2 regions of the Streptomyces sp. NPDC059832 genome follow, and region 1 is predicted to be linked to the other one. Evidence: riboswitches for the same ligand, from Rfam matches in the RefSeq annotation. Region 1 holds a riboswitch; the other holds the start of a gene.

Region 1 (7,841 bases):
CGGCTGCGGATCGCGAGGTCGGGCTCATCGAGCAGGTGGTCGCACCCTTGCGCCGGCACCGGAATCCGCAGACCAGAGCCTATGCGGAGGCCACTGCGAAAGAGCTTGCGGAGCTGTCCGTGAGGCTTCATTCGGCCCTTGTGCAGAGCGCTCTGCACATCCGGCTCCACTGATCACGCCGGTGCCCGACTACCCAAACCTGCCGGGCACGTCCTAGGGTTGCTGTGTGAACGAGCTCGACGTTGTGGGTGTCCGGGTGGAAATGCCCTCCAACCAACCGATCGTGCTCCTGCGTGAAGTGGGAGGCGACCGGTACCTCCCCATTTGGATCGGTCCTGGTGAGGCGACCGCGATCGCCTTCGCCCAGCAGGGCATGGCTCCGGCCAGGCCGCTGACCCATGATCTCTTCAAGGACGTGCTCGAGGCCGTCGGCCAGGAGCTCACCGAGGTCCGCATCACGGACCTCCGGGAAGGGGTCTTCTACGCGGAGCTGGTCTTCGCCAGCGGGGTCGAGGTGAGCGCGCGGCCGTCCGACGCCATAGCGCTCGCGTTGCGCACCGGAACGCCGATCTACGGCAGTGACGGGGTGCTCGACGACGCCGGCATCGCCATCCCGGACGAGCAGGAGGATGAGGTGGAGAAATTCCGCGAGTTCCTCGATCAGATCTCTCCGGAGGATTTCGGTACCAACAGTCAGTGACCGTTCTTCGGGGCCGCCGTCAGCGCATCCGGCAAGCCTTTCCCGCTCGTGAGTCACGGGAAACCACCCTCAGGGTGATTATCACTCGGCGTGCCGAGTGTGGCGATCGTTGACGCACCCCGAGTGACTGCCTACCTTCGAGATGGCAGGTCAAGGACGGAGGTCGGCGTGAGAAGCAGCGGCGACGGTACGGCAGCGGGTGGGCCGTATCCGCAGCAGGGGAGTACAGCCGACCACACCATCGTGCAACCGGTTCAACCGGCGGCGGTGGCGGGGGACGGAATGGCATCGGCCAACGACATCGGCTACCGCGGGCCGACCGCCTGCGCGGCTGCCGGGATCACCTACCGGCAGCTTGATTACTGGGCGCGTACGGGGCTGGTGGAGCCGAGCGTGCGTCCGGCGTACGGCTCCGGCACACAGCGGCTCTACAGCTTTCGGGACGTCGTCCTGCTGAAGATCGTGAAGCGCTTCCTGGACACGGGTGTGGCACTCCAGAACATCCGCACCACGGTTCAGCATCTGCGGGCCCGGGGATTCCAGGACCTTGAGCGGATGACGCTGATGAGCGACGGGGCGACGGTCTACGAGTGTTCCTCGCCCGACGAGGTCGTCAGCCTGCTCCAGGGCGGCCAGGGGGTCTTCGGCATCGCGGTGGGTGTGGTGTGGCAGGACGTGGACGCCGCCCTCTCGCAACTGCACGGCGAGCGGGTGGACACCGGCGAGACCCTCATCGGGAACAACCCCACCGATGAGCTCGCGCGGCGTCGCAATCGCGCCGGCTGACGCGGCCGACGGTTCGGGCGCGGCGATTGTCAGTGCCGTAGGGCAGCATCGATTGATGTGAGAGCCGCGCCCACCATCCTGCATCTGGACATGGATGCCTTCTACGCCTCTGCCGAGCAGGCGGCGAAGCCGAGCCTGCGCGGCAAGCCGGTCGTGGTCGGCGGACTGGGACCACGCGGAGTCGTCGCCACCGCCTCGTACGAGGCGCGACGCTTCGGGGTGCACTCGGCCATGCCCATGGCGCAGGCGCGGCGGCTGGCGCCCAACGCGGCCTATCTGGTGCCCCGCTTCCAGTTGTACCGGACGGTGAGCGACCAGGTGATGGAGCTGCTCGCGCGGCTCTCCCCGTTGGTGGAGCCCCTCAGCCTGGACGAGGCCTTCGTCGACCTGGAGGCCGGCGGGACGGCCGACGACACGGATTCCGCGCTGGAGATCGGCGAGCAGCTGCGTACGGCCATCAAGGCGGTGACCGGGCTCACCGGCTCGGTGGGGCTCGCCGGTTCCAAGATGCTGGCCAAGATCGCTTCGGAGGAGGCGAAGCCGAACGGCCTGCTGCTCATAGAACCGGGCACGGAGCGGGCGCTGCTCGCACCCATGTCGGTGCGGATTCTCCCCGGTGTCGGGCCGGCGACGGCGGACCATCTGCGCCGTGCCGGGATGACCACGGTCGACGACCTGGTCGAGGCGGGCGAGGACGAGCTCGTACGTCTGCTGGGGAAGGCGCACGGCGGCTCGCTCCACCGGATGGCGTTCGGGTACGACGACCGGCCGGTGGTCGCGGAGCGGGACGCGAAATCGGTGTCGGTCGAGGACACCTTCGACGCCGACCTGCACGACCGGGTGCGGATCAGGACGGAGGTCGAGCGACTGGCCGGCCGCTGCGTCCAGCGGCTGCGGGGCGCGGGTCGGTCCGGGCGGACGGTGGTGCTGAAGGTGCGCAGGTACGACTTCTCGACGCTCACGCGGTCCGAGACGCTGCGGGGGCCCACGGACGACCCCACAGTGGTCCGTGAGGCCGCCGCGCGGCTCCTGGAGGCAGTGGACACCACCGGAGGCGTCCGGCTCCTCGGAGTGGGCGTGACGGGGCTTGCCGACTACACGCAGGAGGACCTCTTCGCCCAGGCCGCCGGTGAGCGGGCCGCGACCGAGGATCCGGCTGCGGAGACGACGCCGTCCGGGGGCGACGGGGCCGGGCCGCCGGACGATCGCCGGGCGGAGGCCGAGGAGACCGCCGAGCAGCGCGCCGCGCGGCGCTGGCCCGCCGGACACGACGTACGCCATGACGCATACGGCCATGGCTGGGTGCAGGGCAGCGGCGTCGGCCGGGTGACCGTGCGGTTCGAGGAGCCCGAGTCGGCGCCCGGCCGGGTGCGTACGTTCCGGATCGACGACCCGGAGCTCCGGCCGGCCGATCCGCTGCCGTTGGTGCGGGACCCGGTGGACTACTCGTCCTGGCCGGCCAGTCTGCCGAAGTCCCTGTCCGGGCCGGCCCCCTCGGGCGGGGAGTCCAGACCGTAGTGCCGGTAGAGCTGGAGCTCCTGTTCCGGTGAGAGATGGCGGCCGACGCCGAAGTCGGGCGCTTCCTTGATCAGCGCGCGGTCGAAGGGGATGCGGAGCGAATCCTCCACGAATTCGCTGGGTTCCAGCGGGACGAACGCGTCCCGGCTGAAGAGTCCGGTACGTACGGCCGCCCACTCGGGCACACCGGTAGCGTCGTCGAGGTACACCTCGTCCACGGTCCCGATCTTGGTGCCCTTGCGGTCGAACGCCTTGCGGCCGATCAGGCTGCGCGGATCGATGTCGGTCTGCACGGTCCCTCCCACTGGTCGCGGCTACTCCACAAGCACTACAAAAGGGCAGATCCGGGTGGTTGGCCACTCGAGAAATCAGCCATGAACCCCGCTGGTAGGCTGGTGATGGCTGCTGACCCCGTGCGGGAGAGTCCTCCGGAGCTGATCCGAAGGCGCCGAAGGAGCAAATCCTCCCCGGAATCTCTCAGGCCCCCGTACCGCACGGACGAGGTCACTCTGGAAAGCAGGGCGGGATTCGTGCGGCCGAATGCCGGTGCGATTCCTTTCCTCACCGACGGTGAAAACCGGTATGCCGCAAGGCGTGCCGGTGAAGCTCTCAGGTTGAGATGACAGAGGGGGAGGCCGTTCGGGCACCCGCGCCGTGGTGCCCCTCGCAGGTCGTGACAGACCAGGAGGCCTCCACCATGACCCCCCGTCGCACTCCGCTCTCCCAGCTGGAGCAGGGCATTCCGTTCGAGCAGCGCCACATCGGACCCGATGCCGAGGCGCAGTCGAAGATGCTCGCCCAGGTCGGTTACGGCTCGCTGGACGAGCTCACCGCGGCCGCCGTGCCCGACGTCATCAGGAGCACGGAGGCACTCGGGCTGCCGACCGCGCGTACCGAGGCCGAGGTCCTCGCCGAGCTGCGCGCCCTCGCGGACCGCAATCAGGTGCTGGCCCCGATGATCGGACTCGGCTACTACGGCACCTTCACCCCGCCGGTGATCCTGCGCAACGTCATGGAGAACCCCGCCTGGTACACGGCCTACACGCCGTACCAGCCGGAGATCTCGCAGGGCCGCCTGGAGGCACTCCTCAACTTCCAGACGATGGTCGCCGAGCTGACCGGGCTGCCCACCTCCGGCGCCTCCTTGCTCGACGAGGGCACCGCGGCCGCCGAGGCCATGGCCCTCTCCCGGCGCGTCGGCAAGGTCAAGGACGGCGTCTTCCTCGTCGACACCGACACCCTGCCGCAGACGATCGCGGTCATCGAGACCCGCGCCGAGCCGACCGGTGTCGAGGTCGTCGTCGCCGACCTGTCCGACGGCATCCCGGCGGAGATCGCCGAGCGCGGAGTCTTCGGTGTCCTGGTGCAGTACCCGGGCGCGTCCGGGGCGGTGCGGAACATCGAACCCGTCATCGAGCAGGCCCACGAGCTGGGTGCGATCGTCACGGTCGCCGCCGATCTGCTGGCCCTGACCCTGCTCACCTCGCCCGGTGACCTGGGCGCGGACATCGCGGTCGGTACCACGCAGCGCTTCGGTGTGCCGATGGGCTTCGGCGGACCGCACGCCGGCTTCATGGCCGTACGCGAGAAGTTCGCCCGCAGCCTTCCCGGCCGTCTCGTCGGAGTCTCCGTCGACGCGGACGGCAACAAGGCCTACCGGCTGGCCCTGCAGACCCGCGAGCAGCACATCCGCCGCGAGAAGGCCACCAGCAACATCTGTACCGCCCAGGTGCTGCTCGCCGTCATGGCCGGAATGTACGCCGTCTACCACGGCCCGGACGGGCTGCGGACGATCGCCCTGCGCACCCACCGCTACGCGACGATCCTGGCCGAGGGCCTGCGCGCCTCCGGTATCGATGTCGTGACCGGCGCCCACTTCGACACCCTCACCGTGCGCGTCCCGGGGAAGGCCGCCGACATCGTCGCGGATGCCCGCGAGCGCGGGGTCAACCTGCGGCTCGTCGACGCCGACCTGGTCTCCCTCGCCTGCGACGAGACCACCACGCGTACGCAGATCGCCGCCGTCTGGGCCGCCTTCGGTGCCGACGGGGACATCGAGGAGCTGGACGCCGGCGCCGCCGACGCGCTGCCCGGGGGTCTGCTGCGCACCGACGAGATCCTCACGCACCCGGTCTTCCACCAGTACCGTTCCGAGACCGCGATGCTGCGCTACCTGCGCAAGCTCGCCGACCGCGACTACGCGCTGGACCGCGGCATGATCCCGCTCGGCTCCTGCACCATGAAGCTGAACGCGACCACCGAGATGGAGTCGATCACCTGGCCCGAGTTCGGAGCGCTGCACCCCTTCGCCCCGGCCGAGCAGGCGCAGGGTTTCCTCACCCTCATCCGTGAGCTGGAGGAGCGCCTCGCCGAGGTCACCGGGTACGACGCGGTCTCCATCCAGCCGAACGCGGGCTCGCAGGGCGAGTTCGCGGGCCTGCTGGCCGTACGGGCGTACCACCGGGCCAACGGTGACGAGCAGCGCACCGTCTGCCTCATCCCGTCCTCCGCGCACGGCACCAACGCGGCCAGCGCCGTGATGGCCGGCATGAAGGTCGTCGTGGTCAAGACCGCCGACGACGGCGAGGTCGACATGGAGGACCTCCGCGCCAAGATCGAGAAGCACCGCGACGAGCTCGCCGTGCTCATGATCACGTACCCGTCGACGCACGGCGTGTTCGAGGAGCACGTCGCCGACATCTGCGCCGAGGTGCACGACGCCGGCGGCCAGGTGTACGTCGACGGCGCCAACCTCAACGCGCTGGTGGGCCTCGCCCGGCCGGGCCGGTTCGGTGGCGACGTCTCGCACCTGAACCTGCACAAGACCTTCTGCATCCCGCACGGCGGCGGCGGCCCCGGCGTCGGCCCGGTCGGGGTGCGGGCCCACCTCGCGCCGTACCTGCCGAACCACCCGCTGCAGCCCTCGGCGGGCCCCGAGACCGGCGTCGGGCCGATCTCGGCCGCTCCGTGGGGCTCGGCCGGCATTCTCCCCATCTCCTGGGCGTACGTTCGCCTGATGGGCGGGGAGGGCCTGAAGCGTGCGACGCAGGTCGCCGTGCTCGCGGCCAACTACATCGCCAAGCGTCTGGAACCGCACTACCCGATCCTGTACAACGGCCCGGCCGGTCTGGTCGCGCACGAGTGCATCGTGGACCTGCGGCCGATCTCCAAGGCCACCGGCGTCAGCGTCGACGACATCGCCAAGCGGCTGATCGACTACGGTTTCCACTCGCCGACCATGTCGTTCCCGGTCGCCGGAACGCTGATGATCGAGCCGACCGAGAGCGAGAACCTCGCGGAGCTCGACCGGTTCTGCGACACGATGATCGCCATTCGCGACGAGGTGGAGAAGGTGGCCTCCGGCGAGTGGAGCGCGGACGACAACCCGCTGCACAACGCCCCGCACACCGCGGCGATGCTGGGCGGGGAGTGGAAGCACGGATACAGCCGTGAGGTGGCGGTCTTCCCGGCCGGAGTCTCGGCCGCCGACAAGTACTGGCCGCCGGTGCGCCGGATCGACGGCGCCTTCGGCGACCGCAACCTCGTCTGCTCCTGCCCGCCGCTGGACGAGTACGACAACTGAGTCATGAGCGGCACCGTGTGACGCGGACATGCGTCGGGGCCGGTTCGGAGAAGTCTCCGGGCCGGCCCCAGCTCTTACCGGCCGCGGTCAGGCGGCCTTCATCACCCGAGCGGTCCCCAGGGGTCGGTGCGGGGCGATGATCTGACCGTCCGGGAGCAGCTCACCGGTGTCCTCGAAGAGCAGGACTCCGTTGCACAGCAGGCTCCAGCCCTGTTCCGGGTGGTGCGCCGTCAGGCGGGCGGCTTCCCGGTCGGCTGAGTCGGCGGTCGGGCATGGTGGCTGGTGCTGGCACATGGCTGGGTTCTTTCGCTGCGTTGTAGTGAATGTCCTGCGGCTGGATGAGGTGTTCATGGCCGCCCCCCGTATCGATCGGTCCGGTCCCAGTGTTGCCCCACAGGCGTCAATCCGCAGGGATTTCGCAGCAGCACTTCTCCTTACCCGGAGGACGCATCACCCACGCGGACGGTTCACCGCAACTGCACTGTCCCTTCGGATGGTTCGGGGTGGTCGTTCCGGGCTAGTCCAGAAGGGCGCGAAGTGCGCCCCTCCAGCACTGTGCCCCGCGACCGGGGACGGTGGCGGGGCACAGTGTGCTGATGCGGGGTCCGGTTCTCAGGCCGGGGATCCGAGCAGGGGGCCGGGGCCGGGGGTGATGCGCAGCGTCATCACGCGGAGCAGATCGGCGACCCGGTGCGGGCGATGTGCCGCGATGCCCGGTGGGGCGGGAGCCAGCGGAACCAGCAGATCGGCGGGGGCGAGCGCCCCGCCGGAGGCGTCGGCCTCGACGTCACCGTGCAGCCACAGCGCCAGCATGTAGAGCTCCGGGATGGACAGCAGCCGCGGCTGGTAGTGCGGTGTCACCGTCTCGGCCTGGCGCAGGGCGAGCTCTGTCGAGGCGATGTAGGGGCCCTCGAAGAAATGCGAGAAGGCCCAGCCGTCCGGGGTGAGCATGGTGTCCGCCGCGGCGACTGCCTGCTCCGAGCTGCGGATCAGGAATCGCCACCCGGCCAGCCGGGTGGCGGGAGCGAGCCCGTTCGGACCGATCCGCTCCAGTACGTGGACGGGGAGCGGGAGTTCGGGGCTCAGTGGCCCCTGGGCGGATCGAAGGGCGGGTGTGCGGGCTTCGCGGACCGCGGTGGGTGAACCGAGTGCCGCGAGAACGCTGCGCAGAGCGGGCGCGGGAGCCGGGGGAACATGCAGCGGCATAGTGGGTCGCCTCTCACTTCGGAGACACGGTGGTGCGTGGGCGGGTGC
Region 2 (7,841 bases), on a different contig from region 1:
GGGGGCTCCCGGCCATCGCCCCGGCCCTCACCTGCCCTTCGGACTGGCGGGTTTCGGCGGCGGAGGAGCAGTCAACCGGGTTGACTGCAAATGCTGTTGACTACAGCGACTACTTGACGACGCCGAGCGAGACGTAGTCGTAACGGCCGTTGTAGGCGTCGGACATGTAGGCGTTCGTCAGACGGCTGCCGCGCCAGGTGATGTTCTTCTCGTAGATGAAGGGCATCCAGTCGGCCTGGTCGAGGATCCGCTTGTCGAGCGCCTTGTAGATCTCGCCGGCCTTGACCGGGTCGGTCTCCGCGATCGCGTTGTCGAAGAGCTTGTCGACCTGCGGGTCCTTGATCTGCGACTCGTTGTAGTTACCGGTGTCCGAGAGGAACCGGCTGTCCCACAGCGGCTGACCGAAGCCCTGGCCGGACGGGAAGTCCGGGCCCCAGCCGCTCATCGTCATGCCGTAGCCGCGCTTCTTCACGACGGACGGCGAGCCGGTGATGCTGGACGCCTCGGCGCCGTCGAGCGGGTCGACCTCGACCTTGATGCCGACCTTGCCGAGCTGCTCCTGGAGCGCCTCGGCGGCGTCGACCTCGCCCGGGTTGTTGTTACGGGCGGTGAGCTTGGTGGAGAAGCCGGTCGGGTGACCGCACTGCTTCAGCTCGTCCTTGGCCTTGGCGACGTCCGGCTTGCCCTTGCGGGCGAGGACGCCGTACGGGTCGTAGTCGCTGTGACCCTTGATGGAGACCGGCAGAGTGCTGTTGGCGATCGCACCACCGGCGATCTCGCCACCGCGGGTCTGCTGGAGACCCGCGAAGTCGGTGGCGTAGAAGACGGCCTTGCGGCAGTGGACGTCGTCCAGCGGCTTCGCCGTGTGGACGAGCGCGACGTAGCGGACGAAGGACGTCTGCATGTTGTCGACGCTGTCCTTGTGGTCCTGGACGGCGGTGACGCGGCCGGACTGGGTCATGCCGGTGCCGTTGAGGTCGACGTCGTAGTCGCCCTCCATCAGCTTCTTGTCGTTCTCCTCCAGGTTGGCGGAGATCGTCACGGTGACCTTGTCCGGGAGCGCGGCGCGGATCGGGTCCGAGGCCTTTTGCCACTTGTCGTTGCGGACGAGCACGATGTTCTTGCCCGGCTTGTACGACTCGAACTTGTACGGGCCGGAGGAGAACGGGCGCTGGGTGTACTTCGCCCCGGTGTCCTTCTCCGCCTTCACGGGCGTGCCGGACGGCATGGCGAGGAACTGCTCGAAGTCACCGTTGGGCTTGGGCAGCTTGAAGATGATGGTGTTGTCGTCGGGCGTCTCGATCGACTTGAGGCCGAGCTTGTCCGCGGACTTGTCCTTGTAGGGGCCCTTGTACTCACCCTTGGGGTCCAGCGTCTGCTTCAGGTACTGCGGGCCACCGGTGATGGTGTCCGTCGCCCAGATGCGCTCGATGCCGTACTTGACGTCCTTGGAGGTCAGCTTGGAGCCGTCCTCCCAGGTCAGGCCATCACGCAGCTTGTACGTGTAGGTCTTGCCGCCGTCCGTGATCTCACCGGGGCCGGTGGCCAGGTCACCGACCAGCTTGGTGGAGGCCACACCCGGCTTGGCGTCGTACGTGACCAGCTGGCGGGTGTAGAAGCGCATGAAGTCCCAGGCCATGCCGTAGTAGGCACGCTGGGGGTCGGCGGAGTCGAGGTCCTGCTTGCCGACCATCTTCAGCGTTCCACCCTTTTTGGTGGACGGGTTGGCGACCTTGTTGAACGCCGCGTTGAAGCCGGCGCCCTTCGACTTGCCGCCGCCTTCGCTGTCGCCGCCGCCGCCGCACGCCGTGGTGGTCATCAGCGCCGCGACCACGAGGGCCGCACCAGCGGTGAGCCGTCGTTTCGAGGTAACTGTGGACATTTTCTCGTAACCTCCGAGATCGCGGTCCCAGGCCGTTGCTTGCCGGAGAACCATGGGAAAAGCCACCTGACGATGCGGCAGGGGCAAGTCGTGGGTTATCGGGTCCCCTTGGGGTCCAGGGCGTCACGCAGCCCGTCCCCGAAGAGGTTGAAGGCCAGCACGGTGATGAAGATCGTCACGCCGGGGAAGACCATGAACATCGGGTCGTGCTCATACGTTTCCAGTGCGTCCCGCAGCATCCCGCCCCAGGAGGCGGTGGGCGGCCGGACACCTGCACCGAGGAAGCTGAGGGCCGCTTCGGTGAGGATGTTGGTGGGGATCATGAGGGTCGCGTAGACGGTGATCGGCGCGACCAGGTTGGGCAGCAGCTCGCGGAAGAGGATGTGGGTCCGTCCGCCGCCGAGGCTGCGCGCCGCCTCCACGTACTCGCGCTCGCGCAGCGAGAGCGTCTGGCCCCGGACGATGCGTCCGACGTACGGCCAGCCGAAGAAGCCGATGACGGCGACGAGTACGGCGATGCGTACGCCGCTGCCGGTCAGGCCGAGCAGATCGTCGGGCAGGACCGAGACCAGGGAGATGATGAAGAGGAGCTGCGGGAAGGACAGCAGCACGTCCATGACCCGGCTGATCACCGCGTCCACCCAGCCGCCGAAGTATCCGGCGATGATCCCGAAGAGGGTGCCGAGGGCGACGGCGACCAGGGCCGCCAGGAAGGCCACGAGCAGCGAGATCCGGGCGCCGTAGACGATCCGGCTGAAGACGTCGCGCCCCTTGTTGGGCTCGACGCCGAAGAGATAGTCGCCGCTCACTCCGCCGAGGCTGCCCGTGGGGAGATTGGTCAGCGGGTCGAGCTTGTCCTGGTGGAAATCGTTCGGCGGATGCCCCAGCAGGCCGACGATGAGGGGCGCGAAGACCGCCACCACGACCAGGACGAGGACAACGATGCCACCCGTCAGAGCGACCTTGTCCTGCTTGAGGCGGTTCCAGGCGATCTGCTTGAGGGAGCGCCCCTCGACCTTCTTCACCCCGGAGTCGACTGCGGGACCGCCGGCCGCGATCGGATCCGCTTCCGTGGTCGGCTCGTGCAGTGGTGCCGTCATCGTGGCAAGGACCCCTCTCAACCGGCGGTGGCCGGGCCGAACTGGCCGCTGTGGCGGCGCGATCAGTCAGTCGTACGCAGAGGCGGCAAGACGCCCTTGCTGCGGGAGTCTTCATTGCCGTCACTACAGGTAGCCATACCGACAGGCGAATGGATGCCTAACCGTGATGCGGGCCTGGGTGTTCCGTTATCCGGACGGAAGTGAACGCCCCCCGAACACAGGTCAGTTGAGGCGGAAGGGGGCGGGAGCGCAGATTCGCGACGCTTTCACCACCAGACATGCCCAGCCCGGAAATCTCGGACACCGGCGGCCGGTTGCGGCACGGGGCAGATGAACACGCGCCGACATCGGGGGAGTTGATGACTTATGGCCGCGTTACGGAATTCCGGCACGCACACCCGCAATCCGGACTCCGGGGGGCGAACAGCCCCGGAAGGGTCAGTACGCGCCCTGCGGCGGGTAGCCGTAGCCCGCGACGGGGGCCGCCGGGGCATGCGCCTCGCGGTCGTAGAACGGGCGGGCGTTGGCGCGCAGCCACATCGCGACCGGGTCGTACTCGTCGGACATCGCGACGGTGGAGACGGGCAGCCCGTCCGGGACGGCGGAGATCGACTGCTGCATCATCGCGCGCGCCGCGTCCACCGAGGGCGGGCTGGTGTCGTAGAGGTCGAGACCGATGGTGAGGTACGGGACCCCGAGCGCGGGCTGCACCCAGGCGCGGCGCAGCGAGCGGATGGCCGGGGTGTGGTGGGCGTTCTGCGTGAGCAGGGCGTAGAACTGCGGGATCTCGATGGCCGGCTCGGTGAGCCGGAGCGGACCCGCGGGCATCCGGTCGAGACCGGTGGCGATCCGGCGCAGGTCCAGCCAGGGGATGCCGACGCCGCCGCCCGGGGCGTGCGGGTTGAGCCAGATGCCCCAGCGGTCGGGGAAGAGGGCGCGGGCGATGTCCAGGCCGCCGACCAGCTCATGGGCGCGGTTCCAGCCGCTGGCGGAGAGCTCCTGGGCTGAGGTCACACAGGGGGCGTAGCCGAGGCCGTCGACCTCCATGTTCCCGTACTGGGCGTCGGGCGAGCCCGCCTGGCCGTGCCAGAGGAGCATCCAGATCCGGCCGTTCACGAGGGCCTGCAGCAGCGCCTCGTACGCGTCGTAGCGTCCGGGCGTCACTTGGCGCAGCATGTGCTCGACCTGCCCGGCCGCCGCGGTGCCTGACGCACTCACCTGGTCCCGCCCCTCTTCGATCCACTGTGTCGGCCGGCCGCTCCCGGGCACACGGGTGCGGCATGATGCCGAGGCACCAGCCATGAAACCAGCTTATGCGCCGGTCCTGACACCGACTTGACGCCATGGGTCGAAGCGGTGCTCCACGCCGGTGCCCGCCGCGGGCGCCGCGCCGGGGGCTACTGGCCCGCCCGCTGGTAGAACGGCTGGATCTTCTCCCGTATCCAGTCGCCGACCGGGTCCTGTGCCACATCGAGCAGGACGAGATTGACCACCCAGGGCACCTCGACCCGGCCCAGAGCGCGGCCGAGGGCGTCCATCGGGGCATTGCGCCCCGCGCCTTCCCAGGTGGAGAACTCGACGCCGATGAAGAGGACGGGGTCGCCGCCCTCGATGCTGGCCAGCGCCCGGCGGGCGGAGAGCACGACACCGCTCTCCTCGAACTCACCGGCCGCCGCGGCGAGGAAGTCGACGGGCTCCTCCCTCCAGTCCGGTTCGTACAGCCGGACCCTGCCGCCGCTGGCCGGCCCGTCCAGCGGGGTGCGTCCGGCCCGGCAGAGCTCGGCCACGGCGGGGGGCGGCAGCGGCATCCCGACCGCGCCGCCCGGGTTCACGGCCATGCCGAGCTGCGGCGGCAGCCCGCGGGCGAAGTCGCGGGCGGGCGCGACGGTGAAGGACATATGGGTACCGACGCAGGTGAGGAACTGCTGTTCGGAGCTGAACACGGGGACGTACGGAGCGCCCTCGATCTCCAACGTCGGCAGGTCCAGGTCCGCCGAGTCGGGTCCGCCGCCATTGGGCAGGGGCACCCAGACATGGCTGCGTCCGAGCACCTCGACGAGCCGTCCGCCCGCCTCCGGGATGCCCACCGAGGCCATCAGCACTTCTTCGAGCTCATTGGCCGGCCATCCGCCCTGCGGATGGGACTGGACCTGTGCCGGAACGTCCACTGCTTCCCCTTCTCGCCCAAGCTTTCCGGCAGAAGATTAACGCCCGCCCCGACAGCTGCCCCGGCCCCGGCTACCCGGCCCCGGGCCGCCCGTCCGCGAAGGTGATCCGGCCGAGCCTCCCCGCCGCCTCCCGGTCCAGCAGCACCGCCGAGGCGCAGCCGGGCGGCAGCAGGCCCGTCTCAATCGCCCTCAGCAGCCTGCCCACCGCCCTGCGGTGCCGGGCGAAGGCGTATCCCGATACGCCGCGTCCGCGCTCGCGCTGGCCCTCCCTGGCCGTCTGCGGCGTGACGTCGAGCAGGACGAGGTGCAGGACCCGGCCCCGGCGCCGCGCGCCACGGGCCAGCCAGCCGCGCACCCAGGCCTGTGTTCCGCAGTCGTGGACGACGACGGACTCCCCGGAACGCAGCACCCGCCACAGCCCCCAGTAGTGGGCGGCGCGGACGAGCGGGCGGTAGAGGGCGTAGGGAACTAAGCGGGGCACGGCCCGCGCCCAGCGGTCACGGGTGTCCTGGGAGTCGATGGCGTGCGCCGTCGTCACCGCCCGCCGGATGAGCGTCGACTTGCCGCTGCCGGGCAGCCCGGAGACCACCACCACGTCACCGGCCGCGAAGCGCAGGCCGCGCGGGCTGTGCCCGGACCGCTCCCGGAGATCCCGTACGACGGGCGCGTGCGCGCCCGACGCCTCACTCTCCGGGGCCCCCGGCTGTGCGGGCATCGCGCCGTGCGCGACCCCCGCGGTCGTCGCGTACCGCTGCAACGTCATCGCCCTCCCCCTGTCGGCTCACCCCACGTATGCCCCTGAAGTGTAAAGAAAAGGTAATGCGGCACAACCGTCCACGCCGCTGATTTCCGGTGGGGGACCGAGGCCCCACTCCGGCGCGATGCGTGCGATGATGACCCGGCCAACTGCATAAAGGCCGTTCGAATCCGCGCGGGAGAGTTCCGGTCACTGCATGTGCCGGGCGCCGAAGGAGCAAGTTCCTCCCTTGAATCTCTCAGGCCCCGTACCGCGCGGATGAGGCAGATCTGAAAAGCGGGCCGCTGCGCGGCTCCACCCAAGGTGCAAGCCGAACCCTTCCGGGGCTCTCGGCGAACCTCTCAGGTTCCGATGACAGATGGGGAGGGATCGTCCTCGTCGTCATGCCCTGGGAGCCATATCCATGAGCACCGCCCCCCGTCTCACCGCCCTCGATGCCCTGCATCGCTCGCTGGGCGCCACGATGACCGACTTCGCGGGCTGGGACATGCCGCTGCGCTACGCCAGTGAGCGCGACGAGCACAACGCCGTGCGCACGAAGGCCGGCCTCTTCGACCTCTCGCACATGGGCGAGATCACCGTCACCGGCCCCGGGGCCGTGGCGCTTCTGAACTTCGCGCTGGTCGGCAACATCGGCACCGTCTCCGTGGGCCGCGCGCGCTACACGATGATCTGCGCCGAGGACGGCGGCATCCTGGACGACCTGATCGTCTACCGGCTCGGCGAGACGGAGTACATGGTCGTCGCCAACGCGGGCAACGCCCAGATCGTGCTGGACGCGCTGACCGCGCGGGCCGAGGGCTTCGACGCCGAGGTCCGCGACGACCGCGACGCGTACGCGCTGCTCGCCGTCCAGGGTCCCGAGTCCCCCGCGATCCTCGCCGCCGTCACCGATGCCGACCTGGACGGCCTCAAGTACTACGCCGGGCTGCCCGGCACGGTCGCCGGGGTCCCCGCGCTGATCGCCCGTACCGGCTACACCGGCGAGGACGGCTTCGAGCTGTTCGTCGCCCCCGTCCACGCCGAGCAGCTGTGGAAGGCGCTGACCGAGGCGGGCGCCTCCCGCGGCCTGATCCCGTGCGGGCTCTCCTGCCGCGACACGCTGCGCCTGGAGGCGGGCATGCCGCTGTACGGACACGAGCTGACCACGGCACTGACCCCGTTCGACGCCGGTCTCGGCCGGGTCGTGAAGTTCGAGAAGGAGGGCGACTTCGTCGGCCGCAAGGCCCTTGAGGCCGCCGCCGAGCGTGCCGAGACCGCTCCGCCGCGCAAGCTGGTCGGGCTGGTCGCCGAGGGCCGCCGGGTGCCGCGCGCCGGCTTCTCCGTCGTCGCCGTGGGCGGGACCGGCGCCGAGGTCATCGGCGAGGTCACCTCGGGCGCCCCGTCGCCCACCCTGGGCAAGCCGATCGCCATGGCGTACGTGGACGCCGCGCACGCCACGCCCGGCACGGCAGGCGTCGGAGTGGACATCCGGGGCACCCACGAGCCGTACGAAGTCGTGGCGCTGCCGTTCTACAAGCGCCAGAAGTGACGTCGGCGCTCCCGAAGAAGTGACGCAGTCGCGTCTCACACCGTAAGACCACCGTTCATCAGCACTCCCCCGCGTACAGGAGAATTCAGGTCATGAGCAACCCCCAGCAGCTGCGTTACAGCAAGGAGCACGAGTGGCTGTCGGCCGTCGAGGACGGTGTGGCCACGATCGGTATCACCGAGTACGCGGCCAACGCGCTCGGCGACGTCGTCTACGCCCAGCTCCCCGAGGTCGGTGACACGGTGACCGCGGGCGAGACCTGTGGCGAGCTGGAGTCGACCAAGTCGGTGAGCGACCTGTACTCGCCGGTGACCGGCGAGGTCACCGCGGCGAACCAGGACGTCGTGGACGACCCGTCGCTGGTGAACTCCGCTCCCTTCGAGGGCGGCTGGCTGTTCAAGGT

The links. Region 1 has a riboswitch for glycine ahead of gcvP (aminomethyl-transferring glycine dehydrogenase). Riboswitches for the same ligand answer to the same signal wherever they lie in the genome.
Region 2: another riboswitch for glycine. It lies ahead of gcvT (glycine cleavage system aminomethyltransferase GcvT); the one in region 1 lies ahead of gcvP (aminomethyl-transferring glycine dehydrogenase).

What each region holds. Positions count from the first base shown of each region.
Region 1 covers NZ_JBHWIY010000039.1:57,136-64,976, reverse strand. Annotated here, with positions in the region: gene ACFV8T_RS39125 (MerR family transcriptional regulator) at 1-173, shown strand, start outside; gene ACFV8T_RS39120 (bifunctional nuclease family protein) at 227-700, shown strand; gene ACFV8T_RS39115 (MerR family transcriptional regulator) at 869-1,486, shown strand; gene ACFV8T_RS39110 (DNA polymerase IV) at 1,544-3,004, shown strand; gene ACFV8T_RS39105 (PRC-barrel domain-containing protein) at 2,929-3,297, opposite strand; glycine riboswitch at 3,411-3,507, shown strand; gene gcvP (aminomethyl-transferring glycine dehydrogenase) at 3,702-6,587, shown strand; gene ACFV8T_RS39095 (DUF5999 family protein) at 6,675-6,881, opposite strand; gene ACFV8T_RS39090 (hypothetical protein) at 7,200-7,793, opposite strand.
Region 2 covers NZ_JBHWIY010000025.1:17,114-24,954, reverse strand. Annotated here, with positions in the region: gene ACFV8T_RS32510 (ABC transporter substrate-binding protein) at 110-1,882, opposite strand; gene ACFV8T_RS32505 (ABC transporter permease) at 1,978-2,982, opposite strand; gene ACFV8T_RS32500 (enhanced serine sensitivity protein SseB C-terminal domain-containing protein) at 3,421-4,200, opposite strand; gene ACFV8T_RS32495 (enhanced serine sensitivity protein SseB) at 4,380-5,150, opposite strand; gene ACFV8T_RS32490 (AAA family ATPase) at 5,221-5,913, opposite strand; glycine riboswitch at 6,073-6,170, shown strand; gene gcvT (glycine cleavage system aminomethyltransferase GcvT) at 6,311-7,438, shown strand; gene gcvH (glycine cleavage system protein GcvH) at 7,531-7,841, shown strand, end outside.